Regions from separate parts of the Anaerosinus sp. genome, predicted to be linked through region 1. Evidence: a T-box and tRNA genes for the amino acid it is inferred to sense, from the RefSeq annotation. Region 1 holds a T-box; the other holds one or more tRNA genes.
What was found. The T-box of region 1 lies ahead of ileS (isoleucine--tRNA ligase). A T-box ahead of a tRNA ligase gene usually reads a tRNA of that ligase, here a tRNA-Ile.
Positions count from the first base shown of each region.

Region 2: it has a tRNA-Ile gene. The T-box ahead of ileS (isoleucine--tRNA ligase) is inferred to sense a tRNA for this amino acid. The anticodon was not compared.

Region 1 is NZ_CBDNNH010000004.1:98,324-102,756, forward strand. It holds gene ileS (isoleucine--tRNA ligase) at 1-1,660, opposite strand, end outside; T-box leader at 1,710-1,927, opposite strand; gene ACWZFG_RS03735 (DivIVA domain-containing protein) at 1,998-2,453, opposite strand; gene ACWZFG_RS03740 (YlmH family RNA-binding protein) at 2,478-3,263, opposite strand; gene proC (pyrroline-5-carboxylate reductase) at 3,256-4,071, opposite strand; gene ACWZFG_RS03750 (cell division protein SepF) at 4,083-4,433, opposite strand, start outside.
Region 2 is NZ_CBDNNH010000002.1:171,577-176,009, forward strand. It holds gene dnaG (DNA primase) at 1-967, shown strand, start outside; gene rpoD (RNA polymerase sigma factor RpoD) at 1,032-2,159, shown strand; tRNA gene ACWZFG_RS01135 (tRNA-Asn) at 2,247-2,322, shown strand; tRNA gene ACWZFG_RS01140 (tRNA-Ile) at 2,330-2,404, shown strand; tRNA gene ACWZFG_RS01145 (tRNA-Val) at 2,441-2,516, shown strand; gene ACWZFG_RS01150 (tRNA (adenine(22)-N(1))-methyltransferase) at 2,587-3,276, shown strand; gene ACWZFG_RS01155 (Nif3-like dinuclear metal center hexameric protein) at 3,267-4,385, shown strand.

The DNA.
Region 1 (4,433 bases):
GCCAAGCCAAACCTTCGCGCTGTTCTAATACAGAAGCATGACTTGAACCGCTATCAAACCACACATCCATAATATCGCTTTCTTTACGGAAATGGTTATGACCACATTTCGGACAAACAAAGCCCTCTGGTAAAATTTCTTCTGCAGTTTTCGCCCACCATGCATTAGATCCTTCTTTTTTAAATAAGTCTTTTATTGCATGAATTGTATCATCATTAATAATATGTTCATTACATTTTTTGCAATACATAATTGGAATCGGCATCCCCCAAACACGTTGACGTGAAATGCACCAATCATGACGATCTGCCACCATATTATGAATTCGATTTTCACCCCAGGCAGGAATCCATTTTACATCTTCAATTGCTTTTAAAGCCGCGTCCCTAAACCCATCAACAGAGGCAAACCATTGTTCAGTAGCACGATAAATGATTGGATTTTTACAACGCCAACAATGTGCATATTGGTGACGAATGGAACCATTGCCAAGTAATTTTCCCGATGCAGCTAAATCCTTAATAATTGGTACATTTGCATCATGAACAAGCATACCTTCATATTTCCCAGCCTCACTTGTAAATTTACCACTAGCATCTACAGGGCTGATAATCGGTAATTTACATCTCATTCCCGTTTCAAAGTCATCTTGCCCATGTCCCGGTGCTGTATGAACACATCCGCTACCTTGTTCTAATGTTACATAGTCGGCAGTTACAACCGGAGATTGTCTGTCAATGAATGGATGAGCAAACACCATTCCGGCTAAATCTGCACCTTTTATCTTCGCTAAAACCTTATATTCATCTTCAATTTTGCACTGTTTCATTACACTTTCAATTAGACCAGAAGCCATTAAATAAACTTCTTCGTTTACTTGCACCCAAGAATATTCAAATTCTGGACTAACTGCAATTGCAACATTGGCAGGTAACGTCCAAGGTGTCGTTGTCCAAATAACAGCATAAACCTTACTTGCATCCACGCCACTCGGTAAATTATTCTTCGCATCAATTAAAGGGAATTTTACAAAAATTGCATGAGATTTTTTCTCTGCATATTCAATTTCAGCCTCTGCTAAAGCCGTTTCACAAGAGGTACACCAATAAACAGTTTTAAGCCCTTTATAAATATGGCCTTTTTTCGCCATTTCACCAAATACTTCAATTTGCTTTGCTTCGTATTCTGGTTGCAAAGTCACATAAGGATGGTCCCAATCGGCCTGAACTCCTAAGCGTTTGAAATCCTCTCTTTGAATATCAACATATTTTAACGCATAATCTTTACACTCTTTGCGTAAAGCTAGTGCATCTAATTCATGTCGATTTAACCCTAAGATTTTTATTGCTGCGTGTTCAATTGGCAATCCATGTGTATCCCAGCCTGGAACATACGGGGTATCAAAGCCCTGCAATGATTTATACTTCATAATAATATCTTTTAATACTTTATTTAAAGCATGTCCCATATGAATATTTCCATTCGCATATGGAGGCCCATCATGTAAAATAAATTGTGGCTTGCCTGATGCTTGCTGACGTCGTTTTTGATAAATATTTATTTCTTCCCAATGTTTTAACATTTCCGGTTCTCTTTGTGGCAAATTACCGCGCATCGGAAATTCAGTATCTGGTAAATTTAAAGTTTTACTATAATCCAAAATATTTCCCTCCAAAAGTAAGTAAAATAAAAAAACCTCTCCATCCCCAAAAAGGGACGAGAGGTTATTCCCGTGGTACCACCCTAATGACTTATCTCATAAAAAGCCACTTTTGACGTTATAACGTTCGTCATTCGGCGCAATCTACTTTACGTTCAATCCGCAGTTCAAGAGTGATCTTCATTAACAACTTCTATCGAGCTCCCACCATTTCCCGACTCGCTGAAAAAAATGATTGCTAATTACTCTCTCTATCATAACTATTTAACATATAATGAACAACTAACTACGAGATATTATACAAAATTAATATCTCGTAGTCAAATTCTTTATTAAATTATTCTTCCTCTGCCTCATCAGAATCTTTTAATAGCTCTAATTGAGTCAAAACCAATGTACGCATTCTTGTTCGATAAAGCTGTGATCTCTGGTTTATTTCTTCATATTCAGTCATTTTTTCTTTTACTTTTAGATTTGCTTCATCAAGCAAACGCTGTCCTGTAGCCTTTGCTTCTTTTATAATGAGCTCTGCTTCTTTTTTCGCATTTAATTTCACTTCTTCTGCAGTTTCCTGAGCTACAACTAAAGTATTATGTAAAGTATTTTCCAAATGCTGAAAATGTTCAACTTTAGTTTTAAGTTTATCAATAGAATCCTTTAAGTCAACATTTTCACGATATAGTTGCTCATAATCTTTAACAACCCTATCTAAAAACTCATCAATCTCATCTTCATTATAACCGCGAAAACTTCTTTTGAATTCTTTATTATGAATATCTAATGGTGTAAGCATGCATACTCCTCCTCAAATATCACTTTATATGTATCTTTTTAATACAATACTAATTCTACCTTTTTTAGTTTGTCCACGGATTTCCTCTACTTCAACTCTGCCTCGCCCACGCATTGAGATAATATCCCCAACTTTTATTGTCTGTGAAGCGCCTTTGATTGATTGCCAATTTAGTTTTACTTTTTCTGTTGCAATATCCGCAACAATTTTACTACGTGATGAACTAAAACCTGCTGCAGCAACTGAATCAAGTCGAAGCGATGCTACAGTTGCCCTAATCTCTTTACACCGCTCTTCTTTAGGTTCAATTTCACTTAAATCACATTCTTCTACACTAATACTTGCCGCTCCAATTTGAATAAAATTCTGCATAACATATTCATAAATGGTGCTATCTAATAATATTTTGCAATGATCACTTTTCACTAATAGATCACCAAGGACATTTCTTTCGATACCAAGGCCAATTAAAGAGCCGAGGATATCCCTATGCGAAATATGATAATACTTATCATTCCAAGTCGCTTTGATTACCTTTATCGCAAAATCCTCATTGCCAAGAAAATCTTTATGTTTAAAGGAAACCCGCTGCCGCTCAGCTCCATAGTACCCCCCAGAACTATTAATTTCTATATTATCGTAAGACGCGGCAATCGTCTCAGCAATTGTATAGCCATACGGGTCTAAAAATTCACTCACCTTATACTTGCGATTTTTAGACACAAGCTCTGCAATATCAAGTAATCTAGCCGCAATTTCCGCTCCTTCAGTTCCACGATAATATCTCAATATTTTTTCACGATCAGCCATTCTTTTTCCCCATTGATTTAGATTTATTCGTTGCAGATTCAACCGCATCAATTAAAGCACTTCTTACAGCACTTTTTTCTAATTCGTAAATTCCTGCAATAGTTGTTCCTCCTGGAGAAGTGACCATATCACGAAGCTCAGCCGGATGTTTGCCTGTCTCCAAAACCATTTTCGCTGCCCCCAACATCGTTTGAGCAGCAAGTGTAATTGATACATCTCGAGTTAATCCCATCTTTACTCCAGCATCAGCTAAAGCATCAATAATAACAAAAGCATATCCCGGACCACTACCTGACAATCCCGTTACTGCGTCCATGGCACTCTCACTTAAAACAACTGCCTTACCAACTGAATCAAAGATTTCTAATGCAATTTTTTTATCGTCTTCTGTCGCATATTGTCCCATTGCAATTGCCGCCATTCCTTCTCCTACTGCTACTGGCGTATTAGGCATGACGCGAATTACGGGTTGTTCTGAAAAATATCTTTGTAAGGATTCTAAAGTCAATCCAGCAACAACAGAGATAATTAAGGTGTCCTTTTTTACACTTTTATAAATAGACTTTAAAATACCATGAACAACTTGTGGCTTCACTGTTAAAAATAAAACATCTACACTACTTCCAACAATATTTCCTTCACCTTGAGCTTCAATATTATATGTAGTTTGTAAATATGCTCGACGTGATTCAATAATCTCAGCTACATTAATATTTCTTGCAGGAACTAATCCTGCTTTGATTATCCCACTTAAAATAGCTTCAGCAATTGCCCCGCCACCAATAAATCCAATCTTTAAATTATCCAAATTGCTTCCTCCTATTTATTTAACCAAGGCATAACTAACTCAGATTCTTCTTCATTCTTAGGGGTATAAGCTACATCAACATTACTTGGAGTACATAAAAAGATATTGTTTCCAACCTTTTTAATCGTTCCTGCTAACGCATAAACTGTTCCACTAATAAAGTCAATCATACGCCTAGCTACTTCTTGATCTGTATTCTCAAAATTAACCACAACCGGTTTATGGTTTTTTAAATGATCTGCAATATGTTGTGCATCATCAAAGGAAAACGGCTCTACTACAATTACTTTTACCGATGGTTTCACCGCAGTGATATTAGCTTTTGGCATATTGATTACATTGCTAAAGGAAGTTGCGGTTGA
Region 2 (4,433 bases), on a different contig from region 1:
AATAAAAAATGTCGTTGCATCATTAGGTACTGCTTTTACAAAACAGCAAGCAAAGAGATTGTTAAGATATGCAGAAAAAATTCTGTTTGCATATGATAGTGATGCAGCAGGACAAAATGCTACAGTACGTGCTTTGTCTATTGTACGCAATCTTGGTGCTGAGGTAAGTGTTATATCAATTCCTGATGGAAAAGATCCCGATGAATTTATTCGTAAACATGGTGCCGAAGCATTTAGAAAACTGGCAGATCATGCTTTACCATTGTTAGATTATCAAGTAGATAAAGCTTTACGTGATTATGATTATACGACTTTGGATGGTAAAGTTTCCGTAGTTGCAGATGTAGTTCCAGTTTTAGCAGAAACGGATAATGCAGTTGAAGTAAATGCTTATATTGCTAAAATCTCGCAAACTTTAGGTATTGATGAAAGTGCAGTCAGAAGTGAAATTCAAAAATATCTACAAAAAAATAAACAGGATAATAATGTAAAAAAAGGGCAAGCTATAGAAATGAATACTATTGTGCAACGTGTTGATAGTGCTGCATTAGGTGCGGAGCGTCATATCATACGCTTATTATGGGAAGATAACAATATAATACCTTATGTAGAAGCTCAATTGCAAATAGATGAATTTAAGAATAAAGATCATAGAGAGATTATGCAATTTTTATCAGATGTTCATAAAAAGGGTCAAAGTACTTCTGATATTGGGATATCGTTAAATTTGAGCGATTCTGCAAATAATGAGTTATCTCGTTGTTTGCTAAATGAATTCGAGGATAGTGACAATGTACAGTTAGTAGATGATTGTATTAAGTCAATTCATTTAGCACATTTAAAGGATTTGTATGAAAAGCATAGATTACGAGCAGATCAATTAGAACGTATGGGGGATGAAGGCTTTTTGCAGGAATTGGCGGAAAGTCAACGAATAAAATATGAGATTAATAAGATGTATGATTGATGGGGTAGATAGATTTATGAATACAATGAAGAATTCTATATTTGCAGTGAAAGGAGGGATTTAAATGGCAGATAAGAAAACGGCATCATCGGCGCATGTAAATAATGAAGTTGTGGAGAAGTTACTTGCGAAAGGGAAAAAACATGGCGGAGTGTTAACTTATAGTGAAATTATGGATGCACTTCAAAGTGAAGATTTATCTCCAGATGAAATTGATGATATGTATGAGGTTTTTTCGAGTAAAGGGATTGAGATTGTTGATGAAGGACATGATTCGGAAAGACTTGATGATAATGATGACGTAAACTTAGATGATCATGGAAATGATGATACAGATATTGATTTAAGTATTCCAGAAGGTATTAGTATAGATGATCCAGTAAGAATGTATCTGAAAGAAATCGGTAGAGTACCTCTTTTAACTGCAGAAGAAGAAATTCGTTTGGCGAAGCGCATGGAAGAAGGCGATGAGGAGGCAAAACGACGTTTAGCAGAGGCAAATTTGCGTCTAGTAGTAAGTATCGCAAAACGTTATGTTGGACGTGGAATGCTATTTTTGGATTTAATTCAAGAAGGAAATCTTGGTTTAATTAAAGCCGTTGAGAAATTTGATTATAATAAAGGATATAAATTTAGTACGTATGCAACATGGTGGATTCGTCAAGCAATTACGCGCGCGATTGCTGACCAGGCAAGAACGATTCGTATTCCTGTACACATGGTAGAAACAATTAATAAATTAATTCGTGTATCGCGTCAGCTTTTACAGGAACTTGGTAGAGAACCATTGCCTGAGGAAATTGCTAAACAGATGGGAATAGCTGTAGAGCGAGTACGTGAAATCATGAAAATTGCTCAAGAACCAGTTTCATTAGAAACGCCAATTGGCGAAGAAGAAGATTCTCATTTAGGTGACTTTATTGAGGACCAAGATGCACCAGCACCGGCTGAAGCTGCTTCCTTTATGCTACTAAAAGAACAATTAGAAGAAGTGCTAGAAACTCTTACGCCAAGGGAAGAAAAAGTTCTTCGGTTACGTTTTGGATTAGATGATGGAAGAGCTAGAACACTTGAAGAGGTTGGGCAGAATTTTGGGGTAACTCGTGAACGTATTCGTCAGATTGAAGCGAAAGCTTTAAGAAAGTTACGTCATCCAAGTAGAAGTAAGAAATTAAAAGATTTCTTAGAATAAATATACTTAGTAAAAAGTTGCTAAGTATATGGCTAGATGCTTGACAAGATATTTTCGTTTATGTATAATATTTCTTGTTGGCAACATTCCTTGATAGCTCAGTTGGTAGAGCAATCGGCTGTTAACCGATCGGTCGTAGGTTCGAGTCCTACTCAAGGAGCCAATTTTTTGGGCCTATAGCTCAGCGGTAGAGCAACCGGCTCATAACCGGTTGGTCCCTGGTTCGATCCCAGGTGGGCCCACCATTTTGAGTGAAAATGGTATCGGTTAAAATTCTATATGGGCGATTAGCTCAGCTGGGAGAGCGCCTGCCTTACAAGCAGGATGTCAGCAGTTCGATCCTGTTATCGCCCACCATGTTTGAATTGATAATGCAAAGCTTTTGGGCTTTGCATTTTTTAGTATATCACCGTTTGGGGGATGAAAGATGAAATTAGGAAATCGTTTAATGGCAGTTGCGAATTTTGTGGAAAAAAACTGCGTTATTGCTGATATAGGAACAGATCATGCTTATTTACCGATTTATTTAGTTGAAGAAAACATCGTTTCGAAAGCTTTTGCCTGTGATGTCCATACGGGACCTTATCAGGCTGCTAAACAAGCAGTGAAAAACTATTTACTAGAAGATAAAATAGAAGTAAGACTGGGTGATGGCATTCGTGTTTTAAAACCTAATGAAGCTACTTTTTTAACAATTGCTGGTATGGGTGGAACTACTATGGTGGAAATTTTGTCTGCAAAGCCAGAGGTTTTAGCTAGTGTAAAAGGCATGGCTTTACAGCCACAAAATGCAACAAGTAGTTTAAGAAATTGGTTGTGGAATAATGGATGGCGTATTGAAGATGAAGATTTAGTCATTGATGAAGGCAGATTATATGAAATAATTTTGGCAAAGCCAGGACAAGATGCATGGAGAGATGAAAGTCTTAGTGATATCGGTACGATATTATGGAAGAAACGACATCCTTTATTAAAGAATCACATACAAAATCTTTTAATGCAAAGTAAGCGTATTTTAATGGCAATGGAAAAGAGTGAAGATGCTAAACAATCTGAGAAATACAAAATTGAACGAAATAAAGTGAAATCACTAGAGGAGCGATTAAAATGTCTATAAAATGCCAAGTAATGATGGATGTAATGGAGAAAATTGCACCACGTCATCTAGCGGAAAGTTGGGATAATGTTGGACTTATGATTGGCAGTCCAAGTAGAGACATTCAAAAGATTATGGTATGTTTGGATGTAAGTGAGGCTGTTATTAAACGTTCAATAGAGCAAAAGGTTGATTGTATCATTTCTCATCATCCATTTATTTTTAAAGCAATGAAAAACTTACGGATGGATTTGCCACAAGGACGATTAATTGAAAAAATAATAAAAAATGAAATTGTTATCTTTTCGGCGCATACAAATTTAGATATTGCAAATCATGGAGTAAATGACGTATTGGCAGAAAAATTATCACTAAAAGATACAAAACCTCTGTCAATCACTGATTCGGAAGCTTTAGTAAAACTTGTTGTATTTATTCCGGAAGATTATGTAAGTGTTGTACAAATGGCAATTGTAAAAGCAGGTGCTGGGCATATTGGAAATTATAGTAATTGTACATTTCAGGTAAAGGGACAAGGTACTTTTATGCCTCTGCCAGGGACAACTCCTTTTATAGGTAAACAGGGGAAGTTGGAATATGTAAAAGAAGTTCGCTTAGAAACGATTATGCCGGAAAAAATTGCTCCTCGAGTTGTTAAAGCAATGATGAAAGTACATCCGTATGAAGAGGTTGCCTATGATTTATATTCGGTAAAACAATCAGGAGAAGCATTTGGTCTAGGGAGAATTGGAAAGCTTGAAAAACCCTTGAAAGTTCTTGATTTTATCCAAAGAGCAAAGGCGTCGCTAAAAGCTGAGCATGTACGTTTTGTTGGTGATATGAATGCGACGATTCAAAAGGTTGCAATATGTAGTGGCAGTGGCGCTGAATTTATTGGCAAAGCTGCCTATGCGGGCGCAGATTTATTTGTGACTGGCGATTTAAAATATCACGATGCACAAAGAGGACTAGATGCTGGAATTTGTATTCTTGATGCAGGTCATTTTGCAACAGAAATACCCGTAGTAGAAGTAGTAGCTAAGTATTTACAAGCAGAAAAAGAAAAACAAAAATGGGACATAGAAGTTGTTTTTGATGATTTTAGTCAAGATGTTTTTATTGCATTTTAATATTGACGAATTTAAAAAAAAGGAATACAATTCTAATTGTGGATACAC